4 regions of the Halalkalibacterium halodurans genome follow, and region 1 is predicted to be linked to each of the others. Evidence: riboswitches for the same ligand, from Rfam matches in the RefSeq annotation. Region 1 holds a riboswitch; each other region holds the start of a gene.

What was found. A riboswitch is a leader RNA that binds a small molecule or an ion and turns the genes downstream of it on or off. The one in region 1 is predicted to bind S-adenosylmethionine.
Region 2: linked by a shared signal. The riboswitch ahead of FED51_RS04445 (ATP-grasp domain-containing protein) and the one ahead of FED51_RS08805 (methionine biosynthesis PLP-dependent protein) in region 1 are both predicted to bind S-adenosylmethionine.
Region 3: linked by a shared signal. The riboswitch ahead of FED51_RS06920 (ISL3-like element IS651 family transposase) and the one ahead of FED51_RS08805 (methionine biosynthesis PLP-dependent protein) in region 1 are both predicted to bind S-adenosylmethionine.
Region 4: linked by a shared signal. The riboswitch ahead of FED51_RS17715 (methionine ABC transporter ATP-binding protein) and the one ahead of FED51_RS08805 (methionine biosynthesis PLP-dependent protein) in region 1 are both predicted to bind S-adenosylmethionine.

What each region holds. Positions count from the first base shown of each region.
Region 1 is NZ_CP040441.1:1,776,387-1,784,231, forward strand. It holds gene FED51_RS08795 (asparaginase) at 1-775, opposite strand, end outside; gene prsW (glutamic-type intramembrane protease PrsW) at 996-1,643, shown strand; gene FED51_RS21100 (hypothetical protein) at 1,704-1,865, shown strand; SAM riboswitch class I at 1,975-2,084, shown strand; gene FED51_RS08805 (methionine biosynthesis PLP-dependent protein) at 2,257-3,393, shown strand; gene metC (cystathionine beta-lyase) at 3,390-4,562, shown strand; gene FED51_RS08815 (bifunctional homocysteine S-methyltransferase/methylenetetrahydrofolate reductase) at 4,559-6,415, shown strand; gene metH (methionine synthase) at 6,433-7,845, shown strand, end outside.
Region 2 is NZ_CP040441.1:918,526-926,370, forward strand. It holds gene argS (arginine--tRNA ligase) at 1-1,475, shown strand, start outside; gene FED51_RS04445 (ATP-grasp domain-containing protein) at 1,538-2,467, opposite strand; SAM riboswitch class I at 2,606-2,710, opposite strand; gene FED51_RS04450 (5-formyltetrahydrofolate cyclo-ligase) at 2,790-3,506, shown strand; gene FED51_RS04455 (GNAT family N-acetyltransferase) at 3,526-4,119, shown strand; gene FED51_RS04460 (hypothetical protein) at 4,184-4,384, shown strand; gene FED51_RS04465 (LysR substrate-binding domain-containing protein) at 4,472-5,104, opposite strand; partial or broken gene FED51_RS21530 (helix-turn-helix domain-containing protein) at 5,153-5,251, opposite strand; gene FED51_RS04470 (glycoside hydrolase family 95 protein) at 5,417-7,804, shown strand.
Region 3 is NZ_CP040441.1:1,430,275-1,438,119, forward strand. It holds gene hisS (histidine--tRNA ligase) at 44-1,330, shown strand; gene aspS (aspartate--tRNA ligase) at 1,327-3,114, shown strand; SAM riboswitch class I at 3,193-3,306, shown strand; gene FED51_RS06920 (ISL3-like element IS651 family transposase) at 3,492-4,709, shown strand; gene FED51_RS06925 (homoserine dehydrogenase) at 4,795-6,048, shown strand; gene FED51_RS06930 (hypothetical protein) at 5,990-6,289, opposite strand; RNA gene ssrS (6S RNA) at 6,448-6,636, shown strand; gene FED51_RS06940 (tRNA threonylcarbamoyladenosine dehydratase) at 6,861-7,622, shown strand; gene FED51_RS06945 (RsfA family transcriptional regulator) at 7,673-7,845, opposite strand, start outside.
Region 4 is NZ_CP040441.1:3,617,840-3,625,684, forward strand. It holds gene FED51_RS17700 (sensor histidine kinase) at 1-124, opposite strand, end outside; gene FED51_RS17705 (MetQ/NlpA family ABC transporter substrate-binding protein) at 477-1,334, opposite strand; gene FED51_RS17710 (methionine ABC transporter permease) at 1,350-1,949, opposite strand; gene FED51_RS17715 (methionine ABC transporter ATP-binding protein) at 1,999-3,015, opposite strand; SAM riboswitch class I at 3,233-3,345, opposite strand; gene FED51_RS17720 (MFS transporter) at 3,457-4,698, opposite strand; gene FED51_RS17725 (YusG family protein) at 4,841-5,077, opposite strand; gene FED51_RS17730 (IS1182 family transposase) at 5,183-6,820, opposite strand; gene gcvH (glycine cleavage system protein GcvH) at 6,997-7,383, opposite strand; gene FED51_RS17740 (arsenate reductase family protein) at 7,454-7,813, opposite strand.

The sequences.
Region 1 (7,845 bases):
CTGGAATGTTGGCTTGATGAAGACGTTTGATGCTTGGGACGACCGCTGGTGGTAAGTTTCCTTGTCCGAAAGCCTCAATGACTAGGCCGTCAATTCCCGTGTCGGCAATCGCATCAACAACGGACCCATCCATGCCTGCGTAGGCCTTTAATAGCACAACTCGATGATTGATGCTTGAGACCGTATAGCTCTCTTTGTATGAAGGGGCGTGGTGGAAGGTAACGCCTCGTTTCGTGACAATCCCAATCGGCCCATACTGTGGACTTTGGAACGTGGCGACGTTACTCGTATGAGTTTTCGTGACGTTTTTTGCTGTATGAATTTCGTCGTTAAATACGACGAGAACTCCTTTTCCTTTTGCTTCATCTGTAGCAGCCGTTTTGACAGCAGAAATAAAATTGTGTGGTCCGTCCGCTCCGAGCTCATTACTGGAACGCATCGCCCCTGTGACAACGACAGGGACTTCCCAATCGAGTAACAAATCTAGAAGGTAGGCTGTTTCTTCTAACGTATCCGTCCCATGTGTAATCACGACCCCATCAAACGATTCATTACCTACTCGGCTCTTTAGTCGCTCAGCCAACTGAAACATGAGCTCAGGTGTCATATGGGGGGAAGGAATATTGAGAAAATCATCGACTTCGATCGAGGCAATCGATGTTAACGATTCGACGGTGGCAAACAGGGGATTTGTCTCTTTAGGCTGTACGCCCCCTTTTTCATCTTCATGCATCGCAATCGTTCCACCTGTGTGTATAACTAAAACTTTTTTCATGGCTCGTTCTCCTTTTGGCGAATGGTTATACTGTTTGAGTGAAAACCAGACAAGTGAATCTGACAAAGTGTACCCCTTCACTCCAAGTTGTTCACAAGCATCATCATAACATAGCTGTTCAACTGTAAAAAAGTCTCTTTCTTATTGCAAATCCATTTCGTGAACCTTACAAAACGTTTACAATGGGGGTAGTGAGTTTGGACGGAGAGGTTGAGACATTGTGTTCAGTTTATTGACAGCCGCCATTGCTCCAGCCATGGCGCTTCTATGCTTTTTTTATTTGAAAAATGAATACGGCTCGCAAACCTTGGGCTTTGTCGTGCGAACCTTTTTAATTGGCGCGCTCCTGATGTTTCCAGTCATGGTGCTCCAACATGCGTTTCTTGCGGAAGGTTTCTTTGCGAATCCTTTGTTAAAAGCCTTTATTCTTTATGGATTTTTCGAGGAATTTTTCAAATGGTTTATGCTTTATTTTTTCGCCTACAAACATGTGGAATTTAACCGTCGGTACGATGGGATTATATTTGGTGTTTCCCTTTCGTTAGGATTTGCCTCTATGGAGAATGGATTATACTTAATTGCTAACGGTGTGGAAACCGCGATCGGTCGGGCGTTACTTCCAGTGTCAAGCCACGCAATTTATGGCGTGATTATGGGATACTATTTAGGACGAGCAAAAATGGAAGAAAAGCATCGAAAGAAATGGCTCTTTCTCTCGCTCTTTCTCCCGGTTTTGCTGCACAGCTTGTATGATGCAATTTTGTTATTGTGGAGCAAGCATTTTCTTTTTGTCATGGTGCCCTTTATGTTGGTATTATGGTGGGTAGCGATACAAAAAGTAAAACTGGCTAATCAACTGGACCGCTAATGAAAGGTAGAGAAGTAGATACGTCTACCTTTGAAGAAAATGAATGGAGGTGTAGAGAGCATGGCAAAGGAACGGTACCGTGTCGTCATTCGCTGCCCTGAATGCGGTGAACGCTACATTCTTCGTGGCCACCGAAACGAAAAAGGAGAGTATGAAACGGGGTTTAAACAATGCATTTGTGGCAACGAAGATCACCTTTATATTGATGGTGCCCCAGAATAATCCATTCGCACCGTGAAAAAATAAACGAATTGAAAGAATGTTGTTGCATTTTCGCTAGAATTGTTGTAATTTTTATAAAAAGGTCTTGAAAACAAAATAGTGTCTCGTATTCTTATCCAGAGAGGTGGAGGGAACGGCCCGAAGAAACCTCAGCAACCAGCCACGATCCTGTGGTCAGGTGCTAATTCCTGCAAGCATTATTTGCTTGAGAGATAAGAGGAAGCGAGTGAGATCCAACACCTACTTCTTCTTAATCTTACATGACGAGAAGGTAGGTGTTTTTTTACACAATCAGAAAAGATCGAACTTTTCAGATAGTTTAAGGAAAATGAAGGCTTTCGCAACTTGGCGACGAGCTGATTTTTCCAATAGATGGATAGGAGGAGCAACCATGAATCGTAAAGAATTAGAAACAGCTTTAGTACAAATCGGAAATCGAATGGATGATCGAACAGGTGCGATCAACACGCCTGTTTACTTTTCGACCGCCTATCGTCACTCCGGAATTGGCGAATCCACTGGCTATGACTATGCACGGACAGGGAATCCCACGAGAGAAGTGCTTGAAAAGGCGATTGCTACGTTAGAAAACGGAGATCAAGGGTTTGCCTGTAGTTCCGGTATGGCAGCTATCCAAACGGTTTTTTCTCTTTTTCAATCAGGGGATGAAATTATTGCTTCCCAAGATTTGTATGGAGGGACGTACCGCTTGTTTGAAGGTGGCTGGAAAAAGTGGGGGCTTTCTTTCTCCTATGCTGATCCGCGAAATCTTGCAGCGTTAGAACAGCAAATAACAGAAAAAACGAAGGCGCTGTTTATTGAAACCCCTACGAATCCACTCATGCAAGAAGCAAATATTCGTGAGCTTGCCGCCCTTGCTAATAAACATGGGTTGCTGCTGATCGTCGATAATACGTTCTATACGCCACTTTTACAACAACCATTAAACGAAGGGGCCCATATCGTCATCCATAGTGCGTCAAAATACTTAGGCGGACACAATGATGTCATCGCTGGATTGATTGTTGCCAAAGGACAAGAGCTATGTGAGCAGATCGCCTATTACCATAACGGAATTGGCGGAACGCTCTCAGCCTTTGATTCATGGTTGCTCATTCGTGGGATGAAAACTCTTGCTCTACGAATGGAGCAGCATCAAAACAATGCGAGGGCTATAGCGTCTTACTTAGAAAAGCATGAAGGAGTAACGGATGTTCTTTATCCTGGACGGGGTGGGATGCTTTCCTTCCGCATCCAATCGGAGAGCTGGGTTAACCCGTTTTTACAATCGTTGAAGCTCATTTCATTTGCAGAGAGCCTAGGGGGAGTCGAGAGCTTAATGACCTATCCGGCGACGCAAACCCATGCCGATATTCCAGAGGATGTGCGGATCGCTAACGGTGTATGTAATCGCTTGTTGCGATTCTCAGTTGGGATCGAACATGTGGGTGATTTGATTGCCGACCTCGATCAAGCGTTCAACCGTGTCATCGAGCAGTCAGCGGTGAAAGGAAGTGAAGCACAGTGAGCGAACAGTACAGCTTGCAAACAAAACTACTTCATAATGAGCATAAGGTTGACCAGGCAACTGGTGCGGTAAGCGTACCAATCCAACACGCTTCTACGTTTCATCAGTTTGACTTTGATACGTTTGGAACGTATGACTATAGCCGTTCGGGTAATCCGACACGGGATGCTCTCGAAGCGGCGATTGCTGAGCTTGAGGGAGGCAATCATGGATTTGCGTTTGCTTCTGGGATGGCTGCCATCTCCACAGCGTTTATGCTCCTATCAAAGGGCGATCACGTTGTCTTAACGAAAGATGTGTACGGTGGGACCTTTCGCCTCGTAACGGAAGTTTTAACCCGGCTTGGAATTGACCATACATTTGTTGATATGACAAACTTGGCGGAAGTGGCGGCGGCCATCAGACCAAATACCCGTGTCCTTTATATGGAGACGCCATCCAATCCGACGTTGAACATTACCGACATTCACGGGGTCGTTTCACTGGCAAAAGAACACGAATGTCTCACCTTTCTTGACAACACCTTTTTAACACCTGCTTTGCAGCGACCGCTAGAACTTGGAGTCGATGTCGTCCTCCATAGTGCGACGAAATTTATTGGAGGTCACAGTGATGTTGTCGCAGGGCTGGCGGTGACAAAGGATGAAGAACTGGGAAAAAAGCTCGCCTTTTTACAAAACTCGTTCGGCGCTATTTTAGGCGTTCAAGACGTATGGCTCGTTCTCCGAGGTTTGAAAACACTTCATGTGCGGATGGAGCACGGAGAGAAAGGGGCTCAGCAGATCGCCGAATGGCTTCTAGGCGTCCCGGAAGTGAAGCGAGTCTACTACCCTGGTTTAAAAGATCACCTAGGACACGAATTGCAAAAAAGGCAGGCGGAAGGGTTTGGCGCTGTGCTATCGTTTGAGCTAGAAAATGAAGAGGCGGTTCGAAGGTTCGTGGAACATGTAAAGCTCCCTGTTTTTGCTGTCAGTTTAGGAGCGGTAGAATCGATCTTGTCTTACCCCGCCAAAATGTCCCATGCCGCGATGCCGAAAGAGGAGCGGGAGGCAAGAGGCATTCGTGATGGATTGCTTAGACTTTCAGTCGGGTTAGAAAAACCGGAAGAACTAATGGCTGACTTTAAAGCGGCATTTGCTCACGTTCGAGGAAAGGTGGAACATCTATGACGAACTTGGTCGAAGCGCTGAAAACGAACATATTAGTCGGAGATGGCGCCATGGGAACGCTTCTTTACGAGCAAGGGATTGACCGATGCTTTGAAGAGCTCAATGTGACCGATCCAGAGAAAATCGTGGCAGCCCATGTAGCGTATGTGGAAGCTGGAGCTGATGTGATCCAGACGAACACGTATGCGGCAAATCGGATGAAACTAGCAAAATATCAGCTTGACGACCAAGTATTGGAAATCAACCGCGCCGCCGTTCGATTAGCGAGAAAGGCTGCAAAACAAGAGACGTTTGTCCTCGGTACCATCGGCGGCATTCGCAGCATTCAATTTGAAGAAGTAGAAATCCAAGAAGTCCAGGACGTGTTTTTGGAGCAGATGAAGGCGCTCGTAAGCGAAGGGGTGGACGGTCTTTTATTGGAAACCTTTTATGATCTAGAAGAAGCGAAATTGGCCGTCAGTCTTGCCCGTTCTTTAACGGATTTGCCCGTCATCGCTCATTTATCGATCGCAGAAATTGGCGTACTTCAAGGGGGGAAACTGTTAGAAGAGGCGTTTGCAGAGCTAGAAGGGCTCGGAGCAGATCTTGTCGGCATTAACTGTCGTATGGGACCCTACCAAATGCTTCGCTCCCTCGAAACGGTTCAACTTTTGGACAGAGCCTACTATTCTGCTTATCCAAATGCTAGCTTACCAGATTATCGCGACGGTCGGCTGTATTACCATTCAAATCCAGAATATTTTTATGAAATGGGAAAACGCTTTGTGCAGCAAGGAGTTCGCCTTCTAGGAGGATGTTGTGGTACCACTCCTGAACATGTACGTGCGTTTGCTAAAGTTGTGAAAGGATTAAAGCCTGTTGTAAGCAAGCCTGTGAGATTGGAAATCAAAGAAACGTTGAGCTCTACTGGGCAAAAGACGGCTCGAGAGCCACTTGCGGAAAAAGTGAAGAAGCAGCCTTCGATCATCGTGGAGCTAGATCCACCGAAAAACTTGGCGATCGATCGGTTTGTTGAAGGGGCAGCGGCTTTGAAAAATGCTGGAGTGGATGCGGTGACGATGGCGGATAATTCCTTGGCTTCTCCTCGTGTCGATAACTTAGCGCTTGGAGCGATTATTCAGCAGCAAGTGGGCGCTCGGCCACTCGTCCATGTGACGTGCCGTGACCGGAACCTGATCGGGTTGCAGTCGCACTTAATGGGGCTCCATGCCTTAGGGATGACTGATTTATTAGCGATTACGGGGGACCCAACAAAGGTCGGTGATTTTCCTGGTGCCACGTCGGTCTATGACGTGACCTCATTTCAGCTAATCTCTTTAATCAAGCAATTGAATGAAGGAATCTCCTTTTCAGGAAAAGAACTAGGTCAAAAAGCGAATTTCTCTGTGGGGGCTGCCTTTAATCCAAATGTCCGTCACCTTGAGCGAGCGGTCCAACGAATGGAAAAGAAAATCGAGGCTGGCGCTGACTATTTCATGACCCAGCCAATCTACAATGAAAAGCAGATCGAGGACATTTACGAAGCGACTAAGCACATTGAAAAGCCGATTTATATCGGAATCATGCCATTAATTAACGGTCGAAATGCAGAATTTCTTCATAATGAGGTACCGGGTATTAAATTGACAGATCAGATTCGAGAACGGATGGCACGTGCCGGTGAAGACCGACAAAAAGGGGAACGGGAAGGACTCGCCATTGCCAAATCTTTATTGGATGTAGCGACTCATTATTTTAACGGCATCTATTTGATTACCCCGTTTTTACGCTACGGAATGACTGTTGATCTGACTCACTATGTGAAGGAGACTCATCATCAAATCAGACAGCCAGAACGCTCGGTTCAGAAGTAGAAAGGACGATCAGAAGAATGACTAAATCGTTGTTTGAACAACAGTTAGAGCGAAAAATCGTCATCCTTGATGGGGCGATGGGGACCATGTTACAAGCCGCGAATCTAACCGCTGATGACTTTGGCGGAGAAGAGTATGAAGGGTGTAATGAATATTTAAATGAGACGGCCCCCCATGTCGTTGAGGACATTCATCGCGCATACTTAGAGGCAGGAGCAGACGTCATTGCGACGAACACGTTCGGGGCAACAGATATCGTTCTTGACGATTATGATCTCGGATACAAAGCAGAGGAGTTAAACATATGCGCGGTGAAAATCGCTAAACGTGTAGCTGAAGAGTTTTCCACTCCAGATTGGCCTCGATTCGTTGCAGGGGCGATGGGGCCGACGACGAAATCTCTTTCCGTCACAGGGGGCGCGACATTCGAACAACTTATCGAGTCTTATCGCCAGCAAGCTACAGGTCTAATTAAAGGCGGGGCGGATATTTTATTACTCGAAACGAGCCAGGATATGCGAAACGTGAAGGCGGCTTATTTAGGACTGAGTCAAGCGCAAAAAGAGCTAGAGGTAAAACTGCCGCTCATCATTTCTGGAACGATTGAACCGATGGGAACAACGCTCGCCGGCCAAAACATCGAGGCGTTCTATTTGTCATTAGAGCATATGAATCCCGTCGTTGTCGGTCTTAACTGCGCTACAGGACCGGAATTTATGCGCGATCACCTCCGTTCTCTTTCAGACCTTGCGACCTGCTCTGTAAGCTGTTATCCGAATGCTGGGTTACCTGACGAAGAGGGGAACTATCACGAATCCCCAGAATCATTAGCAGCCAAGCTCGCAGGTTTTGCGGAAAAGGGATGGTTGAATATGGTTGGTGGCTGTTGCGGGACGACTCCAGACCACATTCGTGCTCTTTTGGACGTTATGAAGCAATTTGAGCCGAGACAACCAAAAGGGGATCACCCCCACTCGGTCTCAGGAATTGAGCCACTGTTATACGATGACAGCATGCGTCCACTATTTGTCGGTGAACGGACAAACGTCATCGGGTCTCGTAAATTTAAACGGTTGATCGAAGAAGAAAAATATGAAGAAGCCTCAGAAATTGCAAGATCCCAAGTGAAGAAAGGGGCCCACGTTATCGATGTTTGTCTTGCTGATCCGGATCGCGATGAAATGGAGGACATGGAGGAATTTTTAAAATTCGTGATCAACAAAGTGAAGGTACCGCTCATGATTGACTCCACCGACGAAAAGGTAATTGAACAAGCGCTTACGTATTCACAAGGGAAAGCGATCATTAATTCGATCAACTTAGAGGACGGCGAAGAACGTTTTGAAAAAGTGGTCCCGCTCGTCCATAAGTATGGAGCCGCGGTTGTCGTTGGTACGATCGACGAAGAAGGAATGGCGATTACGGCAGAA
Region 2 (7,845 bases), 860 kb from region 1:
AAGCGACAGGAGGCTATGTGAATTTCTTTTTTCATCGCGAGACGGTGGCTGGGCAATTATTTCAGGAGATGAAATCCAATCAGTATTGGCAGCCGAATAGCGGGGATGGTAAACGTGTCGTCATCGATATGTCTTCTCCTAATATCGCAAAACCATTCGGCATTGGCCACTTGCGTTCAACGATTATCGGACATGCGTTGTACCATCTTCTGAAAAAAACAGGCTATGATCCGATCCGTGTGAATCATCTTGGGGATTGGGGAACACAGTTTGGGAAACAAATTGCGGCCTATCAACGTTGGGGTGGGGATGTTGCTCTCAAGCAAAACCCAATCGCCTCCTTTTTGGAACTCTACGTTCGTTTTCATGAAGAGGCGGAAAAGGACGAATCGCTGGAAGACGAGGGAAGGGAGTGGTTTAAAAAGCTGGAAGAAGGTGATGAAGAAGCGGACCGTCTTTGGACTTATTTTGTCAAGGAAAGCCTGAACGAATTTGACAGAATGTATAACAGGTTAGGGGTTGAATTTGACTATGTCCTAGGGGAAAGCTTTTACAATGATCAAATGGCACCTGTCGTCAAGGAACTACAAGAAAAAGGACTGCTCACGTGCAGTGAAGGTGCTCTTGTCGTGCCATTAGAGGATGCTGACTTGCCTCCATGTTTGATCGTGAAATCGGACGGAACCTCCATTTATGCGACAAGGGATTTAGCGACGGCGATCTATCGTCATCACGTGCAAAAAGGGGAAAAATTGTTGTACGTCGTCGGAGGGGAACAGACGCTTCACTTCAAGCAAGTGTTCCACGTGCTAAAGAAAATGGGCTATAAATGGGCGGATCAGTGTGAGCACATTTCGTTCGGATTACTCAGGTTGGATGGGAAGAAGATGTCAACGCGAAGAGGTCGGGTGGTGATGCTAGAAGATGTACTGAATGACGTTGTCGCCCATGCGAAGGCAAAAATAAAGGAAAAGCACCCAAACCATCCACATTTACACGAGGTGGCAGAAGCAGTAGGTGTTGGTGCTGTCATTTTCGGCGATTTAAAGCAAGATCGCCGGCTAGATGTGAACTTTCGCTTAGAGGACGCGTTGAGCTTTGAAGGGGAGACAGGTCCTTACGTTCAGTATACGTACGCGAGAATCCAGAGCATTCTTCGGAGAGGGGATAAGCTAAATGATAGCCGTCACATGGACTGGCAGCATGTGACGAACGATGAAGGGTGGAGTTTGTTAAAAGTGCTTATTCACTATCCGAATGTGCTCATTAAGGCGACCGAGGCAAGAGAGCCGCATCAGCTCGCCCGTTATGTCCTTACCGTCAGTAAAAAATTCAATCAATTCTACCACAAATACGTCATTCTCGCAGATGATGAAACGGTGAGGCAGGCAAGGCTTATTCTAGCTGAAAGGACTGGCGAAGTCATCGCAGATGCTATGGCTGTCCTGGGGGTGAAAACACCGGAAGAATTATAATGACAACGAGGTGGCACAAGTAGAGCCACCTCAACGTGTATTTGTCTACATAGGCGACGAGCTCACTCCAATGACAAAAGGCTCTTTAAATACTTTGCAACCTCTAACATGCCGTACTGTCCTACCCGTTGCTCTGCCTCCGAATTGTAATTTGTGTTCGTGTTAATGTCATACGTGTAAAGTGTTCCGTCTTTATCGCGGATGCATTCAATGCCGGCAACCTGAATGTCGTTCGCTTTCAGCACTTGTTCATATTTTTCAATGACTGGGTCATGGAAATCTTTGCAAATTTGAAATTTGGACGTGGGTTCTTCCCCTACTGGGCAAAATTTGCTTTCGATTGAGCACGTATCGGCTGGGCATAGCTCAAATCCTTCCGATGTATCGACACGAACAGCATATAGAAATGCGCCGCCGACAAATTCACAGCGTGTAATGTAAGGTTCAGCTGCTTGAATGTATTGCTGAAGAAGGGTGATGCCATCGACCGGCTCTTCAAATTCATCACTTTCTACATACTCTTTTAAAGCTGAAATGTGTTGGAATAGTTGGACGCCAAGCCCCTTGCCTGCACGATTATGCTTCGTAATAAAGGCTTGTCCTTCAAAGGAGGCTGCCGCATCAAGTAGCTCTTTCTTTCCTACAGCTACAATCGTTTTCGGAGTGGTGATCCCGAACGTTTCTAGCGCCATATATTGATTCACTTTACTTACTTCTAGCTGCAAAGCGCGAGAACCGTTAATGACCGTCCGCCCATGGCGCTCAAGCCAAGCGAGGACAGCGCCGGCTAACTCAGGAGCGTAACGGTGTCCGCGCGTATGGGAGGAGGCGCTCATTCGATTATAGAACACACCTTCTGGCGGTGCTTCATGAAGTTTGATTGAACCTGAACGAAGATGCCAATCCTCATAAGGAAGTCCAAGCTCCTCAAGTCGTTTAAATAGGTGAACCGTCCATTCATCGTTTTCGTGGATTACGTAAATTTTTTTCATGTACAACGCCTCCTCATTCCAAGTTGTTCTTTTTTTGTCTTGCTGTTTTCGGTACAATAACAAGTAATCTTTCCGACAGATAAGGTGTTAAAACAAGAAAAAACACCTCTTCGATAAGAAGACGTGCGATCCGTTCGCTTCTTATCTTTCAGAACATCATGTTCTGCTGGAATTGGCACCTTCTTTAAAAAAAGAGGTTGCCGGGCTTCATAGGGCCAGTCCCTCCACCACTCTGGATAAGAAAATATGAAGTTTAAGTAATCATATCAGAATGATGGGAATAAAGCAATCCATATGAACGAAAAAAATGGAGGGGAATAGATTGACAGATAAACAAGCGATACGGGAACAAATGTGGCAGGAAATGACCGAAAAAAAGGTTGGCCGTTTCCCGTTTCCGTTAAAAGGACGTATTCCGAACTTCAAAGGGGCAGAGCAGGCTACCCGCCATTTAATCCAGCTTGAGGCGTATAAGCAAGCAAAAGTCGTTAAAGTAAATCCTGACTCACCTCAGCTACCGTTACGAGCGCAAGTGTTAATGGACGGGAAAACGTTGCTCGTCCCAACGCCAAGACTGAAAGATGGTTTTATCCTCGTAAAGCCAGAGTGGGTGCCAGAAGGAGAGGAGCGTAAAGCGGTGAGCCTTCGCAACATTCTCTCCTATGGAAAAGTGATTTCATTAACAGAGATGCCAGAAATTGATCTGATCGTAATGGGGTCGGTCGCGGTCGATCGCTCGGGAAGACGGATCGGCAAAGGGGAGGGCTATGCTGATCGGGAGTATGCGATCATACGTGAGCTCGGTAATCGTCCGGTCCCTGTCGTGACCACTGTTCATCAGGTACAGCTTGTGGACGTGGAATTACCTCGGGATGCTTACGATGTAACCGTTGACTGGATTGCCACAACGGAAGGACTTATGCAGTCAGTAGGAGCGATTGAAAAGCCGACCGGAATTGTATGGTCAGAGGTTACCGAGGAGGAACTCGAAGCAATGCCAGTGCTGCGCGAAATACGCGAACTGACAAAGAAGCAATAAATAGAAAGGGAGGGTTAACATGGAAATTGAAGACATCTATGGAGACTTGCCAACGATAGAAACTGAACGATTACGACTGCGGAAGTTCCATAAAGATGATGCGGCGGCCATTTACGACTATGCGTCCAATGAACAGGTGACCAAATACGTCCTTTGGGAAACGCACCAAAGCATCAAAGATAGCGAAGCGTTTTTAGCGTTTGCCTTAAACAAATACGATGAAAGAGATGTCTCTCCGTGGGCCATTGAGCTGAAAAGAAACGAGCGAATGATCGGAACGGTCGATTTTGTTTGGTGGAAGCCAAAAGACAAAACGGCAGAGCTAGGCTATGTCTTATCGGAACCATATTGGGGTGAAGGAATTATGACTGAAGCGGTGAACGCCTTAGTCGAATTTGGCTTCAATAATATGGAGCTCGAACGAATCCAAGCAAAATGCTTTGCCGAAAATATTTCGTCCGCAAGAGTGATGGAAAAGGCGGGGTTGATCTATGAGGGTACCCATCGCCGCGCCATCTATGTCAAAGGGGCGCATCGAGATTTCAAGGTTTATGCGATCATACGTGAAGATTATGAGCAGAAACATCAGCCATTGGTTCGTACTAGATCCTAGTTTTATAGTTGTTCATCGCAGCTCGCCATTTGGCGGGCTTTTTCAATATAATGAAGGAGAAGGGGTGTTACTGTCTACGGTCTCAACTGGTGAACTGGTTGTCCTTGTTTATTTAGCCTCAACTCTTTCTTCGTGTGCGGTCACGCTTTCGGCTGTTAAGAAGGAGATGGGTGCGTCGTTTGCGGTTCAATTAAGCATGAAACAGATCATCACCTCCTTGATTTCTGGGCTGCTACTATTAGCCGGTTATCGATTCTTTTTCTAACGGCATGCTTTGCTGGTCAAAAAATAGGATCGATTATTGTAAAGCCTTACTCATAGATGACAGCAGGATTTGCCAACACTGTTTCTTTCATAATCCGTCTCTATTCACCATTTCACAAAAGGCTTGATAGGCATAGCTTGTATGTTTCTCCTTTCTTCGTAAAAGCGCAGTCGTCATGTAACGATATTTTTCAGGGATTGGAAAAGCGTAAAGATCTTCGTAGGCGCCTTTTAATACGGACCGAGGGAGGAGGGTAGCCGCTAAGCCAGATTTGACACTACTTAATAATATTTCAAGTGAGTGAATCTCAAGATAGTTCTCAAGTGATCCTCCCTCATCTTGCAACCATTCCTCCAACCTTTTTCGAAATGGACACCCAGATGAAGAAACGACCCATTTCCGATCAAGCAGTGTTGTAAAATTAAACTCATCGTGCGATAGGACGACAAGCTCTTCTGTCCAACTTTCGTCTATCTCGATCCAAGGGAAGCTAGGTATGTCTGTAACCAATGTAGCGTCTAAATCATATTCTTTAACCTTCTCCAATAATTGAGGAGTTTGACCTGTTTTAATGCTAAGCTCGACTTGATTGTATGTTGATTGGTAAGACGCAATCAGAGGGATGAAATGACCACATGTCACCGTTTCAACTACACCAATTCGAAGGGAGCCATTGGGCTGCTCGTGATCTTGTAATACTCGGATTGATTCTTCGACCATTCGTAAAATAGAATCAGCATATTGTTGAAAAAGGACGCCCTTTTCTGTCAATTGGACTCCTTTTGGTTTTCGATAAAATAACAAAACGCCTAGTTCATTTTCTAGCTTTTGTAATCGAGCAGTTACATTTGATTGGACATAGTTTAACTGTTTGGCTGCTCCAAAAGTGAATTTATTATACTAAACGCAAAAAAGTGCAGTGTCAATGTAACGGTTTCTCATCTATAATTCTGACATGGTTACAAACGTTCGATTCTGGGAAGATGAAGTTAAAAAATGTTATGTAACAATCGTAGGAGGGAAGAAAACTTTATGAAGATTCAATTCGATTCTCCAGCTAGTTTTTGGACGGAAGCGCTACCTATAGGGAACGGTAACCTCGGGGCGATGGTATTCGGAAAGGTCGAGAAGGAGCGTATCGCTTTAAATGAAGACACGTTATGGTCAGGCTACCCGAAGGATTGGAATAATCCAAGGGTGAAGGAGGTACTGCCGAAAGTGAGAGAGCTGATCGCACAAGAAAAGTATGAAGAAGCAGATCAGCTCTCAAGGGACATGATGGGTCCTTATACGCAATCCTATTTACCTTTTGGCGATTTGAACATTTTCATGGATCATGGCCAAGTTGTGGCTCCTCATTATCACCGAGAGCTAGATCTATCTACAGGGATCGTCACCGTTACTTACACAATTGGTGGCGTACAGTATACCCGTGAACTATTTGTAACGTATCCTGACCGAGCCATCGTCGTTCGTTTAACCGCAAGCAAGGAGGGGTTCCTCAGTTTCCGGGCCAAGCTGGATAGTCTGCTGAGACATGTATCGAGCGTTGGTGCGGAACACTATACGATATCCGGCACAGCACCAGAGCACGTGTCACCTAGTTACTATGATGAAGAGAATCCTGTACGTTACGGACATCCAGATATGTCGCAGGGGATGAAGTTTCACGGGAGACTTGCTGCCGTCAACGAAGGTGGGTCGTTGAAAGTAGATGCCGACGGATTGCACGTAATGGGGGCGACTTGTGCAACTTTATATTTTAGTGCGTCGACTTCCTTTGATCCAAGTACAGGGGCGAGCTGCTTAGAACGAGATCCTAGCTTGCGCACAATTGAAACAATCAAGGCGATTTGTAAGAGAGGATATAAAGAGATTGTTAATCGTCATCTTGAAGATTACACGAAGCTATTTAATAGGGTTTCGCTGCATTTGGGAGAGAGCATAGCCCCAGCGGACATGTCAACCGATCAACGAATAAAGGAATATGGTAGCCGTGATCTTGGGTTGGTGGAGCTCTTATTCCAGTATGGTCGGTATTTAATGATCGCCAGCTCTCGTCCAGGAACCCAACCTGCCAATTTACAAGGGATTTGGAATGAAGAAACACGGGCGCCATGGAGCAGCAACTATACGTTAAACATTAATGCGGAGATGAATTACTGGCCGGCGGAGACTTGCAACCTAGCCGAACTGCATAAACCGTTAATTCATTTTATCGAAAGGTTGGCAGCGAACGGAAAGAAAACAGCTGAAATAAATTATGGCGCAAGAGGATGGGTGGCGCACCACAATGCTGATTTGTGGGGACAAACAGCACCAGTTGGCGATTTTGGTCATGGAGATCCGGTCTGGGCGTTTTGGCCGATGGGTGGTGTATGGTTAACCCAACATTTATGGGAACATTACACTTTTGGCGAAGATGAAGCATATTTGCGAGATACGGCATATCCGATTATGAAGGAGGCGGCGTTATTCTGTTTGGATTGGTTGATTGAGAATGAAGCAGGTTATCTTGTCACTTCACCTTCGACCTCTCCCGAGCAACGGTTCCGGATTGGAGAAAAGGGCTATGCCGTTAGTTCTGCGACGACGATGGATCTGTCATTGATCGCAGAATGCTTTGACAATTGCATTCAGGCGGCAAAACGCCTCTCAATCGATGAAGATTTTGTAAAGGTCTTATCTGATGCGAAGCAACGGCTGTTGCCGCTTCAAATCGGTAAGCGCGGCCAATTACAGGAATGGTCGAACGATTTCGAAGACGAAGATGTTCATCATCGTCACGTCTCCCACCTTGTCGGGATTTACCCAGGGCGGCTCATTACAGAGCAATCAGCGCCAAATCTTTTTGAAGCAGCCAAAACGTCCCTTGAAATTAGAGGTGACGAAGGAACAGGCTGGAGTCTAGGTTGGAAAATTAGCTTATGGGCTAGATTTAAAGATGGGAATCGCTGCGAGCGGTTACTCTCAAACATGTTAAAGCTTATTAAAGAGGATGAATCGATGCAACATCGCGGTGGTGTATACGCTAATTTATTCGGTGCCCATCCACCTTTTCAGATCGATGGAAACTTTTCGGCAACAGCTGGTATCGCCGAAATGCTTTTACAATCGCATCAAGGCTACCTCGAGTTTCTCCCGGCGCTTCCTGATTCATGGAAAGACGGGTATGTGAAAGGGTTACGAGGCAGAGGAGGATATGAAGTTGATTTAGCTTGGACGAATGGAGCACTGGTCAAGGTGGAAATCGTCTCAACTAAAACGCAAACGTGTGAAGTGCTTACTCGAATAAACATGCGAATAACCGAGAGCGGTGAAGAGGTAGAAGGGGATGTTTTGGACTCTGGACGAATGAGCTTCCAAGTGGAGAAGGGGAAGCGGTACGTCTTAAACCGAACAACGGATGGCGATTTTTAGGGAACGGATCATGAACAAGAAGTGGAAAGCTTAGACGAGTA
Region 3 (7,845 bases), 350 kb from region 1:
TGGGGACAAGCCGAGTTTTTCTAATAAAATGGAGGGAATAACAATGGCGATACAGATTCCGAGAGGAACACAAGACATACTGCCAGGAGATGTGGAAACATGGCAATGGATTGAGCAAAAAGCATACGACCTATGTCGGCGCTACAATTATCAAGAAATTCGCGTCCCGATGTTTGAACATACGGAGTTATTTTTACGCGGTGTCGGTGATACGACCGATATTGTGCAAAAAGAGATGTACACGTTTGAAGATCGCGGTGGGAGAAGCTTGACCCTACGCCCAGAAGGTACGGCTTCTGTCACACGCGCCTATGTTTCGAATAAACTATACGGACAAGCGAATCAACCGACGAAGTTGTTTTATATCGGGCCAATGTTCCGTTATGAGCGGCCGCAATCAGGACGGATGCGGCAGTTTGTTCAGTTTGGTGTAGAAGCACTAGGAAGCGCTGATCCTGCTATTGATGCAGAAGTGTTGGCCCTTGTGATGAGATTTTACGAAGAGCTTGGACTAAAAAATCTAAAGCTCGTGATCAATAGCCTAGGAGATACGGATAGCCGACTTGCCCACAGAGAAGCACTCGTCAACCACTTTAAGCCAAGAATTCATGAATTTTGCAACGATTGTCAGGATCGCCTAGAAAAAAATCCACTTCGCATCTTAGACTGTAAAAAGGATCGGGATCATGAGCTGATGGGAACGGCCCCGTCGATTCATGACTATCTATCCACAGAATCAAAGGCCTATTTCGAAAAGGTGCAATCGTATTTAACCGCATTAAATATTCCGTTTGTCGTTGATGCGACCCTTGTTCGTGGCCTTGATTATTACAATCATACAGCCTTTGAAGTGATGGTGGATGGGGAAGCCTTTGGTGCGATTACGACCCTTTGTGGTGGTGGTCGTTACAACGGATTAGTCGAGGAGATCGGTGGACCGGAAACACCAGGAATTGGGTTCGCCCTTTCGATCGAACGGGCGATTATGGCGTTGGAGGCTCAACAGGCTAAACCTGCCCACAACCAAGCGATTGATTGCTATGTTGTCACGCTAGGGGAAGCGGCCAAAGATAAAGGGGTCGAACTCGTCTATCAACTAAGAAATGCTGGCATTTCCGCAGAGAAAGATTATTTAGACCGGAAAATGAAAGGGCAACTAAAGGCGGCAGATCGCCTTCACGCGAAATGGACCGTTATTTTAGGCGAGGATGAGCTGGCGGTAGGTAAAGTCAATGTGAAAAATATGGAAACAGGAGAGCAGACAGATGTCGCGCTAACTGATTTAGTCTCACATATGAAACAACAAGTCGAAGGAGGAAACGAATCATGATCGGACGTACGCATCATTGCGGACAACTATCAGAGGAGCAAGTGAACGAGCGAGTTCAATTAAAAGGATGGGTGCAACGAAGAAGAGATTTAGGGCAGGTCATTTTTGTTGATTTACGGGACCGCTCGGGTGTCGTTCAGCTCGTGTTCAACAGCGATATTTCACAGGAGGCACTTGAGACAGCAGAGAAGGTGCGCAATGAGTACGTCCTTGATGTGGAAGGAGTTGTCTTAAAAAGGGACCCAAGTACAGTCAATGACAAAATTGCGACAGGAACCATCGAGGTTCATGTAGAGCGCCTGACAATTTTAAATAAAGCGAAATCACTCCCGTTTCAAATTGAAGCGAACACGGACGCGTCAGAAGACATTCGCTTAAAGTATCGTTACTTGGATCTTCGTCGTCCAGACATGCAGGAGACGATGAAGCTCCGTCATCAAACAACAAAGCTTATTCGCGATTTTCTTGATGGACAGGAGTTTTTTGAAATTGAAACACCCATGTTGACGAAAAGTACACCGGAAGGCGCTCGCGACTATTTAGTGCCGAGTCGGGTCCATCACGGGGAATTTTACGCATTGCCCCAATCACCGCAAATTTTTAAGCAACTTCTTATGGTTTCAGGGTTTGAGCGTTATTATCAAATTGTTCGCTGCTTCCGTGATGAGGATTTACGGGCTGATCGCCAGCCAGAGTTTACTCAAATCGATATTGAGACGTCCTTTATGGATAAAGAAGATTTGCTTACGATGACGGAAAACATGATGGCAAAAATCATGAAAGAAGTAAAAGGGCTCGACGTCGCTTTGCCGTTCCCACGAATGACGTATGACGATGCGATGAACCGATATGGCTCAGATAAGCCAGACACTCGTTTTGAAATGGAACTCATTGAACTGTCTGACATTGTGAAAGATAGTGACTTTAAAGTATTCTCAAGTGCTATCAAGAGTGGCGGAATTGTTAAAGGCCTAAACTTGAAAGGCGGAGCAGGAAGCCTGTCCCGTAAAGAGATCGACGGGCTTGCCGAGTTTGTCAAACCATACGGCGCGAAAGGGTTAGCTTGGTTGAAGGTAGAAGAAGATGAGCTGAAAGGCCCGATTGCGAAGTTCTTTGCAGGAGAGACTGGTGCTGAGTTACAGCAAGCGATGGGGGCAGAGGATGGAGACTTGCTGTTCTTTGCTGCTGACAAAAAGGAAGTCGTCTTCGATAGCCTTGGTGCTCTTCGCTTAAAGCTAGGTAAAGATTTCAACTTGATCGACGAGTCGAAATTTAACTTCCTATGGGTTGTGGACTTTCCACTTGTTGAATACGATGAAGAGGCGAAGCGATTCGTCGCCCTCCACCATCCGTTTACAAGTCCGAAGCAAGAAGATTTAACGAAGCTTGAAACAGATCCAGCGAGCGTTCGCGCCGATGCCTATGACCTTGTGTTAAACGGTTATGAGCTTGGAGGTGGAAGCCAAAGGATTTATCAGCGCCCGGTTCAGGAGAAAATGTTTGCGGCTCTAGGCTTCACAGAAGAGGGTGCCCAAAAAGAATTTGGCTTTTTGCTTGAAGCGTTTGAATATGGGACCCCGCCACATGGAGGAATTGCTCTTGGGCTTGACCGACTCGTCATGCTTTTAGCTGGTCGCTCGAACCTTCGTGATACTATTGCGTTTCCGAAAACAGCAAGCGCAAGTTGTTTGTTAACAGAAGCGCCAGGAGAAGTTAGTCTAGAACAACTGCTCGATTTAAATTTATCAATTATTGGTCATAAGCCAGATAAAGTAAACGTGTGATCAAAATCTTTTCATTGACAGGCGGATATTTCCTGCTTATAATGGCAATCAAGATCAAGTGAAAAGTGATAATAAAAAGACTTATCGAGAGAGGCAGAGGGACTGACCCGATGATGCCCGGCAACCCGTTTGTTAGCCAAGCAAACGAAGGTGCTAATTTCAGCAGAATGATTTCATTCTGGAAGATAAGCGAAGGCGAAAACCTTTCCTTATCGGAAAGGTTTTTTTGTTAGAGAGCCAAGTTTTTATAAAAATGGGCTCTACAATAAATGTTGGGGTTTTTGCACAAAAGAGGGCAAAAAAAATGCACGCAGGCTCCTTTATCCATTATCCTTGAATTGCCGAGAAACAAAGAAAGGATAGGAGCTGCGTGTACGATGAATTTTACCATGGATTTGCCCGGATTAAAAGGTGTGAAGGTCACAAAGATGGAGGAACGAGAGGACTTTATCGCGCTCCATGTAGAAATGCCGCGAACGCCTCATCGTTGCCCATCCTGCGGGGAGAGAACCGAGAGAATCCATGATTACCGCATCCAAAAAGTTCAACATCTCAAGCTCTTTGAACGGTGGGTGTATCTATTCTATCGAAAGCGCCGGTACGCGTGCAGATGCGGGAAGCGGTTTGCGGAGAAAGCCTGTTTTGTAGAGCGATATCAGCGTCAGACAGTAGAATGGAATCAAGCGTTTCGCTTACGGCTCATTCAAGGGAAGAACTTTACGGACACAGCGAATCAATTCCAAACGTCCGTGACAACTGCCATGCGCCGGTTTGATCAATTGGCGGCCCCCCTCGTGAAGAAGGTGGATCACCTTCCTCCTCGGATTGCGATTGATGATTACAAAGGGGATACGAATGCGGGGAAATATCAAGTGATCATTGCGGATGCAGATACACGGAAGCCACTGGATATCTTACCGGATCGTAAAGCCGATACGCTTAAACGATATCTTCAAGAGAAGGGTCATCATGTGAAAACAGTCGTGATGGATCTCAGTTATACCTTCAAGTCGGCTGTTCAAAAGGCCTTAGGCCACCCGCTCATCATTGGGGATCCGTTCCATTTCTGTCGTTACATCTACTGGGCTCTGGAAGGGGTTCGCCGCCGAGTGCAAAAAGCGTTCCATCCGTATCATCGAAAACGATGTAAACGGATCAAACATCTGTTTCAGAAAGAGAGAGAAGGACTGGATGATAAGCAAAAGAAGAAGGTGGAGCGGTACTTAGAGCTATCCCCTGATTTAAGGGAAGCGTATGAGCTAAAAGAACATTTTCGTCAGTGGTATCAAGAAGCGAAGATGCAAGGAAGGGAAGGACGAATGAGCGAGGTGAAACAAGGTCTCTACGCCTTTTACCGAAGAGTGGAGGCGAGCCCGTTAAAGGAGTTCCACCGAGCCATTCAGACGCTGAAGAACTGGCAGACCGAGATCTTGAATAGCCTCGCGTTTGGCTTAAACAATGGTTTTATTGAAGGACTGAATAATCAAACGAAGGTGATTAAGAGAAATGCCTTTGGTTTTCGGCGTTATGATCGCTTGCGAAACCGTATTCTCTTGCATCATCAATTCAAACATCAGACATTCGGGGTAGGATAAGAGGGGCTCGCCCTCCTATGCCACCCCAACATTTGACTAAGAACCTAAAAATGAGGAGAGGGCATACGAAAGGGGAAATAATCAGATGATTAAAGTTGGTGTGATCGGATTTGGCACCGTTGGGCAAGGTGTTGTCGAGAGTCTAGTTCAATTGGAGCGAGGATTAAGGAAAGAAGTTACTCTCGAAATGTTGCTTGTGACCAATCGGAGAAAGCATGAACATAGTGAACAGTACGCCCTTGTAACAGACGATTGGAAGACATTTGCTGCTCGTCATTATGATGTGGTATTTGAGGCGGCTGGTGGAATTGAGCCAGTGTATGATTATGTCCGCTTCTTTTTGAAAAAAGGCGTACCCGTCGTGACCGCAAACAAAAAACTCGTTGCTGAAAGAGGAGAGGAACTGGAACGGCTAGCTGCCGAAAACGACACGTACCTTTGTTACGAGGCAGCGGTAGCCGGAGGAATCCCGATTTTAAATGCCATTAAAGGTACGCTAGCGACGACTTCCTTTACATCAGTAGCGGGGATTTTAAATGGAACGACAAACTATATTTTAACAGGGATGATTGAGCAAAACCGACCGTTTCAAGACATGCTGGAGGAAGCCCAGGCCAAAGGGTATGCAGAGGCTGATCCAACGGACGACATTGAAGGATATGATGCATGGTATAAAATCCGAATATTAGCACGACTTTGTTTTGGGATTTGGTCAAACCGTGACGACATTTCGCGAAGCGGACTACATGACGTGCTCGACTGGCACGTCGAATTAGGTCAATCACTAGGGCTCACGTTAAAGCTTGACGGTAGAGCCTCTGTAAAAAATAACACCATTATTGGGTCTGTTGCACCTGCCTTTTTTACAAACGATCATCCATTTAGTACAGTCTATGGCGTTACGAACGCTGTTGTCTTGGAAGGGAAAGCGATCGAGCGACTGCTGTTCACTGGACCTGGTGCAGGGAAGGAGGCGACGGCCAACAGCATGGTCGAAGATTACTTGTTCCATGAACGATACAAAGGAGAACGTCAACCGATGCTCATAAAAGAAAAAGAGCAAAACAGGATCGCGAACGTCCTTGTCATGGTTGCTGCTCATGAAAAAAAGGAAGCAGAAAAGGTGGTAGAGCACTTACCGTGTCAACGGATCAATACATTTGCGGCGGACGAAGGCGAAGCGTGGTGGCTGAAGGTATATGAGGATGTTATCCCATTCATTTCGAAGCAGCTAGGATTAAGTCTCTATCGTGTTTATGGGGCGTTTGAAAAACAGCTAGCTACGACAAATATGCATCACCCTTCGTCAATCGGTGAAACGCTTGAACAAAAGGCTTAGGGTCATCTTTAATAATAAACGTGCGTACACCGCTGGTCGTATGAAGATAAAGATAGCCCATATCCTCTTCAGACTTACGGTAAGAAATATCTAAAATCTGCTTGAGCGGAAAGGTTTCTGATGATGTTACTAATTGATCAGGAAACAGGTGCATTTCAAACGTTTCCTCGATCGTTCGTTTTTCGATCCATCCTATTTCTTGCCTGATGAGAACATAGCGTTGACTTGCAAGACAGTCCATGTAAACCCTCCATAATCAGTAATGGATTTGCTATTTATCGTATCACAGTTACAAGGTGAGCGACAAAAGAAAACAATGACTGAAAATTGCGAAAAAAGATGGTGCACTCTTGCATAAGATGAGGTCTTTATGCTAGAATAAGGTCAGAAATTGAACAAAGAGTCCTGAGGTGTACGTGCATAACTGTACGTTTTGAGCCAACACTTTTGAATAAGGGAGCTTGTTGTCTCCTCATGGATTACATGCCCTTTCTCATAGATGAGGGACGTAAGAAGTGATGAGCAGAGCACCCACCTGCCGAGGGCAGGTTCAAAACCAAAGTTTTCGACGGCACATTTGGGACTCTTTCACACACTGTATTTTGAGCCTAAGGGGGACACACCCTTAGGTTTTTTTACGCTTAAGAGAGTAAAGCGATCGCTTCCGCCATAAGTAAGACCAACCTCAATGAACCCCTTTTTAACTCATATTCGTTTCCCCAGAATCCAGCGTTGAGGTCTTTGTTTTTTCGATCTGTTATGATATAGTCATTTCCGTAAAAGGATTGACGCATGTGGAAGGAGAAGAAGGAATGTTGCACCAATTTTCAAGAAATGAACTTGCCATCGGACACGATGGATTAGAGCGCTTAAAGCAATCGACGGTTGCGGTTTTAGGAGTTGGCGGAGTGGGCTCGTTTTCCGTAGAGGCATTAGCCCGTTCCGGTGTCGGCCGCATCGTCATCGTTGATAAAGATGATGTGGATATTACAAATGTGAATCGTCAAATTCACGCATTGCTATCGACGGTCGGAAGGCCAAAAGTAGACTTGATGAAAGAACGAATTTCCGACATAAATCCAGAGTGTGAAGTCATTGCCTTAAAAATGTTTTACACAGAAGAGACATATGAGCAGTTTTTCAGCTACGAGCCAGACTACGTCATTGACGCCAGTGACACGATTACGTACAAGATTCATCTTATGAAAGAATGTCTCAAGCGGAACATTCCGATCATCTCGAGTATGGGTGTTGCTAATAAGATGGATCCGACTCGTCTGCGAATTGCGGATATCTCGAAAACGAGCTATGATCCGATTGCAAAGGTGATTCGCACCCGCTTACGCAAAGAGGGGATTCATAAAGGGATCGAAGTCGTTTATTCCGATGAGCAGCCAATTCGAATCAGAGAAGACATTCGCAAAGAAATTGTCCCAGAGGCTGCCGAAAGTGGAAAGATACGAAAGGCGAAAATGCCACCATCCTCTAATGCGTTCGTTCCGTCGGTTTCTGGATTATTCATGGCCGGTCACGTCATCAGCAAACTTCTCGATGGCATTGAAATCCAGCGTTAATACAACACAAAGCCCACTCAGTCACTCATGACCGAATGGGTTTTGTTTCGTTATTTTGCGATTTTTTCTAAATTACCGTTTTTATCCATCTTAAATGCTTGCGTCGAGGCTGGTTCGTCGTCTTGTAAAATCGCCATCCGCCGCGCACGATTCATAATTTGGATCATTGATTGATAATCTTCTTCGATGATACTATGCTCTTGTTTGATTTTTTGTAGTTCTT
Region 4 (7,845 bases), 1.8 Mb from region 1:
GATAATTCTCATTTCCATCCTTATAATCATTTCCGATCTCACTCAGACGCTCTTGATATGATTTCTTTTTTTCTTTTGGCTTTGTCTTTCTTTGCAGCCAGCTTTTAAAAAATGGACGGTTCATGATGATAACACTCCCACTAATCGCACGAAAAAATTCTGCCCTTTCGATATTGTTACAATTTCGACGCTTTATTGTAAGTTCCTTCAAATATTTTCATTCTTTTCTGACATAATTTTTCCCAGTTTTCGAATATTCCTGAATCGAACTGAGCGCCTCCCATAACGTAAGAAAAACCCCTGCTTGAGAAGTAACAGAGATAAATAAATCACGGTGTACTACAAAAAAAGGTGATGACTTATTACTGCCTTTCGGAAAGTTGCCTCGCTTTTGAGGCCATGCACCAGACAGCTACGCCTCCCTTTCTTCATTTACAAAGAAAAGACCAGCGATTATCATCACTGGTCCTTATCGATTACCCCATCGGAATGACCGCGCCATTGTACTGCTCTTCGATAAACTGACGAACTTCTTCAGATTGAAGAACTTCAACAAGTACTTGGAACTCAGGGCGATCTTGATCCTCTGCACGAACAACAATTAAGTTTGGCTGTAAGACATCTTCTGACTCAAAAGCAATTCCATATTGCTCGATGTCGACGCCACCCTCTAATGCATAGTTCGTATTGATCGCCACAGCATCTCCTTCACCATTTTCAAAAGATGGCGCAAGGAAACGTGCCTCTACTTGCTGTGAGCCAAATACGAGATTTTTCGGGTTGGAAGAGATATCATCAATTGTCGCAAGCTCCCCTTCTTCTACGTCAAGCTCAATCAGTCCAGCTCGTTCAAAGATCGGAAGGATTCTTCCATGGTCGCTAATCGAGTCACTGAAAATAATCTCTGCTCCTTCTGGAAGCTCTTCAAGGCTGCTATACTCTTTTGAATAAATTCCAATCGGTTCGGCATGAACTTCACCTAGGCTTACGAAATCATAGTCATATTCTTCAATTTGCTGAGCCAAATACCCTGGCGTTTGGAAATAGTTCACATCAATATCTCCATCTCTTAACGCTGTATTAGGTAAAATGTAATCAGTAAATGTTTCAATTTCGAGCGTAATCCCCCGTTCTTCAAGTAGAGGTGCCGCAAATTCAAGCACTTCAGTATGCGGAACAGCAGAAGCCCCGATTTTAATCGTTACAGGCTCATCCACTGATGCTTCTCCTTCTGCTTCTTCAGTCCCTTGCGTGTCCTCTTCACTAGTTCCACCGCAAGCAACAAGTGATAACGAAAGCGTCGCCGCGCCAATAATGCTTAAAAACTTTTTCATTTGAAAAAATCCCCCTTATCGTTTGTCTGTTATATTTGTGAAAAAATCGCCGATCCATTGGATGATAAAAACGAGAAAAAGGATCGTGATTGTTGCCACCAATGTAATCTCAGGGTTGTTTCGTTGAAACCCTTCAAGAAAGGCAAAGTGTCCTAATCCACCGGCACCAATGACACCGGCCATCGCTGTATAGCTCACAAGAGCGATCGCCGTTACGGTTATTCCTGAAATAAGCGCTGGGAATGATTCAGGAATAAGGACACGGCAAATAATTCGAAAATGGCCGGCCCCCATCGCCTGTGCCGCTTCAATCACCCCTTTATCGATCTCACGCAAGGCAATTTCGACCATCCGGGCGTAAAAGGGAGCAGCACCGATAATTAACGCAGGTAACGCCGCATTGGCTCCTAACATGGAACCGAACAGCGCTCGGGTAAATGGAATTAAAAGAACAATTAAAATAATGAACGGGATGGAGCGAAAAATGTTAACTATCGCACTGAACACCGTATGAATGGCAACATTTTGCCACATGTTTCCTTTGCTCGTTAAAAACAGAATTAAACCGAGAATGATTCCGATGACAAAGGTCGCCACAACAGATACGGACGTCATGTAAATCGTTTCCTTCGTCGCTTCCCATAAAGCGTCCCACTTAAAATTCTCAAGCACCGGCAATCACCTCCAATTCTAGTTGCTGCTCATGCATATAGGTAATCGCCTTTTCAATTTCGTCCTTCGGTCCATCGAGGTGGATAAACAACGTTCCATACGAACCTTCTTGTGTTTTTGAAATTTTCCCTTGCAAAATGTTGACGTCGACTGCAAAGGTGCGAATGAGATTTGTAATGAGGGGCTTTTCAGCCGACTCCCCGACAAAGGTTAGTTGGACGATGCGTCCTGATTTCACCTCATTGAGCAAATGCTGAACCGTCTCTTCCGGCTCTGTTACTTGTTTTACAAACTCTTTTGTTATATGCTCCTTCGGTTTACGGAAAACATCGAGGACTGGACCTTCCTCAACCACTTTTCCCGCTTCCATGACGGCGACCCGATGGCAAATCTTTCGAATGACATGCATTTCATGTGTAATTAACACAATCGTAAGACCGAGCTTTTCGTTAATGTCCACCAGGAGATCGAGGATCGAATCCGTCGTTTTTGGATCAAGGGCAGAAGTTGCTTCGTCACACAACAGCACCTTCGGGTTATTGGCAAGCGCTCGCGCAATTCCGACACGTTGCTTTTGTCCGCCACTTAATTGTGACGGATACGCCTCTTCTCGACCTTCCAAACCGACAAGATTGATCAGCTCATCGACTCGCTTTTCTCGCTCCTTTTTCGGAACCCCTGCAATCTCAAGTGGAAATGCAATGTTTTTTCTGACCGTTCGTGACCATAGCAGGTTAAAATGCTGAAAAATCATCCCGATTTTTTGCCGTTCGATCCGAAGGTCCCGATCGGAAAGCTTCGAAAGATCCTTCCCCGCCACAATGACGCTTCCTTCTGTTGGACGCTCTAACATGTTGAGCATTCGAATCAAGGTACTCTTACCGGCACCACTATAGCCAATGACACCGAAGATTTCCCCTTCATTTATTTTTAAATTTACGCCATCGACAGCGGTAACCGATCCCGTTTTCGCTTTAAAGACTTTTCTTATGCCGTCTAGCGATATCATGTTAAGCCCTCTTTTCTAAAAATATATCAGTTCGTCTACGCGTTACCAATTTAACGAAAGTCAGTACGAGAGCAAAAACTCTCACTCTCGCAAATTTCGTCTCAAGGAGCACGCAAATCATTATCGTAAGAAAGTACAATTCCGTGAATCAAACTGCATAATAGAACAAAAAAACCTTTCCGCCATGAGCAGAAAGGAATGTTTTACGTCTTCCCTTCTCTCATCTCTCAAAGCATCGCTTTGCAGGAATTAGCACCTTTTCCAAGCGATTTGCTGCTTGGCGGTTGCTGGGCTTCATCGGGCCAGTCCCTCCACCTCTCATGATAAGAGTTTTCTTACTATTCGTAAGAGATTTTCTTACACTATTCGCATGTTCATTGTCAGAATAATATCACGGTAAAAAGTCCTTGTCAACAATAGTAAAATAGTTTAAATTTTCGTTTAATTCACTCTTTGAAACACAAGAAAGAAGTAGGCAGATCCGATCAAATATAAGATAGCCGTCATTGAAAAGGCGATCGCATACCCTGTATAGGGCCCATAAACGACAACGATTCCAGCAGAAACAGGACCCATGACAGCCCACCCGAGCTGGAACACCATTTGTCCAACTGAATTCGCCAATCCTTTCATCGCCGGATGCACGCTTCTCATCATCAGCGCCATTTGAATCGGATTACCAGCATTCATTAATGCTTGCCTGAAAAGAAAGGCTAGGACGGCCAGCCAAGGGTTCATCGTAAAAGCGGCCACGAGCAAAAAGGGTAAAGAGGCGAGCTGCAAGTAAACAACAGCTCGTACTTCGCCATACTTATGGGCAACCATCGGCCCGACCATGAGAGCAATAGCAGTCATCGCCTGACCCATGGAGAGGACAATGCCAACTAGGGACGTGCTCATGTCGAATCGATCGGTAAAATATAAATTTAAATAGGGGATAACGAGGCCTGAACCAAAGCCAATTAACACATTGGCAATCGCAAATAAGCCGATCAGTTTAAGGCTTGAGCGGTGTTGTTTCATTTGTTGAATAAGCGAAGTGTCCTCATGATGAGCATTTGCTTGTTTAGAGCGCTCTTCTATTTGCAGCACTGGCCATAAAGCGGCAAAAAAACATGCGGTACCAATCAGCAATGTCAGACGAACACTACTAAGCATCGAAACTCCCCATAATACATTCCAGGCATCTGTCAGTATCCCACCTAGTAAATTACCAATGACGTTAGCGATCATAATTAAAGCAAAGTTGAAGCTAAACAAATGGACTCGCTCTTTCTCCGATGAGTTTTCCGCTAAAAGGGGAATGGCTGACACTTGAATAAACGCGAGAAAAAAACCTGTCATAAAAGCGGTCATCAGCAAGAGGGATTCACCGGCAAAAATTGAACGCAGCAGTAAGCTAATCGCAGTCAACAAGGCACCAATAAAGATCATCTTTTTTCGCCCTTTTTGATCGCTAATGAAACCAGCAGGTAGTAGCGCAATCGCGGTGGCCATTGCTTGCATTGCAATCACGCGTCCATTGACTTGTTCATCGTATCCTAATTCCCGAATATAATAATTGTAAATGACCATGAAGATCCCTAAACCGATGTTAGACAAAAGGGAGGAGACAAAAAAGTGGCGTACATTGCGATTAAACCCTTTACATTGTTGGTGCCACTCACGAATAAAACGACTCATCTCACTTCTCCTCATCAAAAGAATTTCGTACCCCTAAATAGTTTAGTAGAAATTTCATGAAATAGGAAGCGAATAGGGCTATGAATTTTTTGCCCCACTAAAGAAACCCAAACGAGCTTGTTCTCGCTTGGGTTACAGCTTTTTAGCACCAGCCCTGGTCACATCCCTCAACATAAGACTTCACTTGATTTGGTGCTGGGTTTTCATATTGAAACACTTTATCATCGCGAAAATCAAAGCCTTCTGCCATTTCATATTGCAATCCAGCATTCGTCTCAATAATACGACCAATTTTCGCACGATCGATATATAGGTTGAGATGACCGTTCTCCAACTTCCCATGAACCTTGCTTGTCACATCGACTTTCATCTGATCCATCCGGGCCCTCTCCTCCTTTTGTCTAAGAGGTATTCATAGTGTAGACAGAAGGCCGAAAGCCAATGCTATGCAAATAATGGCCAAAAGGGGCTGTCTCAAAAGCCCTTAAAAAGAAAAGCCTGAAGTGACATTTATAAGTCGCTTCAGGCTTTTTGTCTCCGATGATCGGTTTATCTCTTCCTGAAACAGGCGGATGGTCTTCGCCTGTTTCAGGAAGTTGTGGGCGATTGCGATCAGCCCAAACTCAATGTTCACCTTGTCAAGGCCACGAAGGTGAAAACGACGGAACGACCGATTGCCCTTGATATGACCGAACACGCTTTCGACCTCTGTTTTCCGTTTTCGATAGGTCTTTGCGCCTTCTTCCGTATCAAGGGCTCGTTTCATTTTTGATTTTCCTTCTTCATATACCGGATTATAGTGAATCTGGCGATTGCCTTTCGCTTTTGTACAATCCGTCTTGAATGGACACCCGGTACAGTCTTCACATTCATATATTTTGAAGTCTCGTTCGTATCCGTAGGCATCCGTTCGTTTGCGGTAGTATCGAAAAGTCACTCTCCGGTTATTTGGGCATATATAGGTATCATCATGTTCCAAATACGTCCAGTTCTGTACCTTCCATGGGTCGTTCCGATAGACCCGGCTTTCTTCTTTTCTCATCGTATGATAAGGGATGAGGGCATCCCATTCGTTTTCAGCGATATATAAATAGTTGGGCTCACTTCCATAACCAGCGTCTGCGATTAGCTTCTTTGGAAAGGGGAGTTGGCGTTCTTCAAGCATACGAAGGTGTGGAATCAAACAACGAGTATCTGTTGGGCGTTGATGAATGGAATAACCGACAATGAATTGATTTTCGGTCCCTGCCTGTACATTATATCCGGGTTTCAGTTGACCGTTTTTCATATGATCTTCCTTCATACGCATAAATGTGGCATCTCGATCGGTTTTGGAGAAACTATTTCGATCACCGAATGTCGCTAATTGATCTTCGTATCTTTCTAAGCGTGGCAGATAGTCTGTGTTTAACTTCTTATGTAATTGGCGCCAGTGACGAGCTTCCGCTTTTTTCTCTTTTTTCAGAACCGGATCTTGTTCGTCATGAAGGGCTTGTTCCGCTTGATTCGCCTGTTTTTCCACTTGAGTGACAGCTTCACGTAACTGTTCAGAAGTCACACGCTTGTTTTCCCCTTGATCATTCTCTACCTGCTGGTTATCGGAATCAATCGTCTCTTCAATGTGGGCGAATAATTCTTCGAGCTTGTCCTGTAGCCGCTCCTTATACTTCTGGACGGACTTTTTCCAAACAAACGTATATCGATTGGCATTCGCCTCGATTTTGGTTCCATCGAGAAAGTAGTTGTCCATGGTGATGTAGTTTTGGTCGAGCAGTAACTGAATGAGGGACGTAAACAATGGCTCAATGATGTCTTTCATTCGTTCCGAGCGAAAACGATTAATGGTGCGGAAATCTGGTGTTTGACGAGCGGCCAACCACATCATCGGAAGATGTTCACGCAGGGACTTGGCAATGTCGCGACACGAATATAATTTTTGCGTGTAGGCATACAAAATGATTTTCGTCATCATCTTTGGGTGGTAGGCACTCCGGCCGCCACCTTTATATGGGGCGTAGAAGAGATCTTCATCCACCATTTCCACCATGTCATTCACCACACGCGCCACATGGTCTTCGGGGATGAGATCGCTAAAATCCATTGGAAGGACTAATTGGTCCATGTTATAATGAATGAAAGTAGCTATAGAGTTACTCAAAAGAATCGCCTCCGTTTTCTTATTTTGTTTGTGTGGGTACTTACATTATAACGAACGGGGCGATTTTTTTGTATTCAAAAGGGCTGCCCATAAGTCAATCATTTTGACTTATGGGACAGCCCCTTCTTATTTTCGTCCTCTTATTCTTCGCTGATCATTTCCTTGTATTCGTCAGCGCTCATGAGCTCTTCCACTTGAGAGGCGTCTGATGGTTCAACGACAATCATCCATGCTTTTTCGTATGGAGATTCGTTAACGTACTCAGGGTTATCGTCAAGCTCTTCGTTGACTTCTACTACTTTTCCGGAAACAGGAGCGTACAGTTCAGAGACTGTCTTTACTGATTCTACGCTGCCAAAAGGCTCGTCCGCTTCCACTTCATCACCAACTTCTGGAAGCTCTACAAAGACAATATCACCTAGCTCTGATTGAGCAAAATCCGTAATTCCGATACGAACTTTGTCTCCCTCAACTTTTACCCACTCATGCTCTTCTGAATACTTTAACTCGTTTGGTAAATTTGACACCTTGAGTGACCTCCTTAGTAAATCTTTCATCCCTTACAATAGTATACCTTCTTTTTCCCGAAGGCAAAACTTACTTTTTCCACGTTTCTTCGTACTCCGCTTCCTTAAATCCTACCGTCACTTTATCACCGTCGGTTAAAATCGGGCGTTTAATCAACATCCCGTCCGATGCAAGGGTTTCGAGCAACTCATCCTCAGACGCTTCCTTCACTTTATCCTTTAATCCAAGCTCACGGTATTTCTTTCCACTCGTATTAAAAAATTTTTTTAGCTCAAGGTCGCTCTGATCATATAATCGCTTCAATTCCTCTTTTGACGGTGGGTGTTCTACAATATGTACGCTATCTACTTCAATTCCGTGCTGATCTAACCATTTTTTCGCTTTTTGGCATGTACCACACTTCGGATATTGGTAAAACGTTAATGCCACAAATCTTCCCTCCTTTCATTCCATACGTCCTT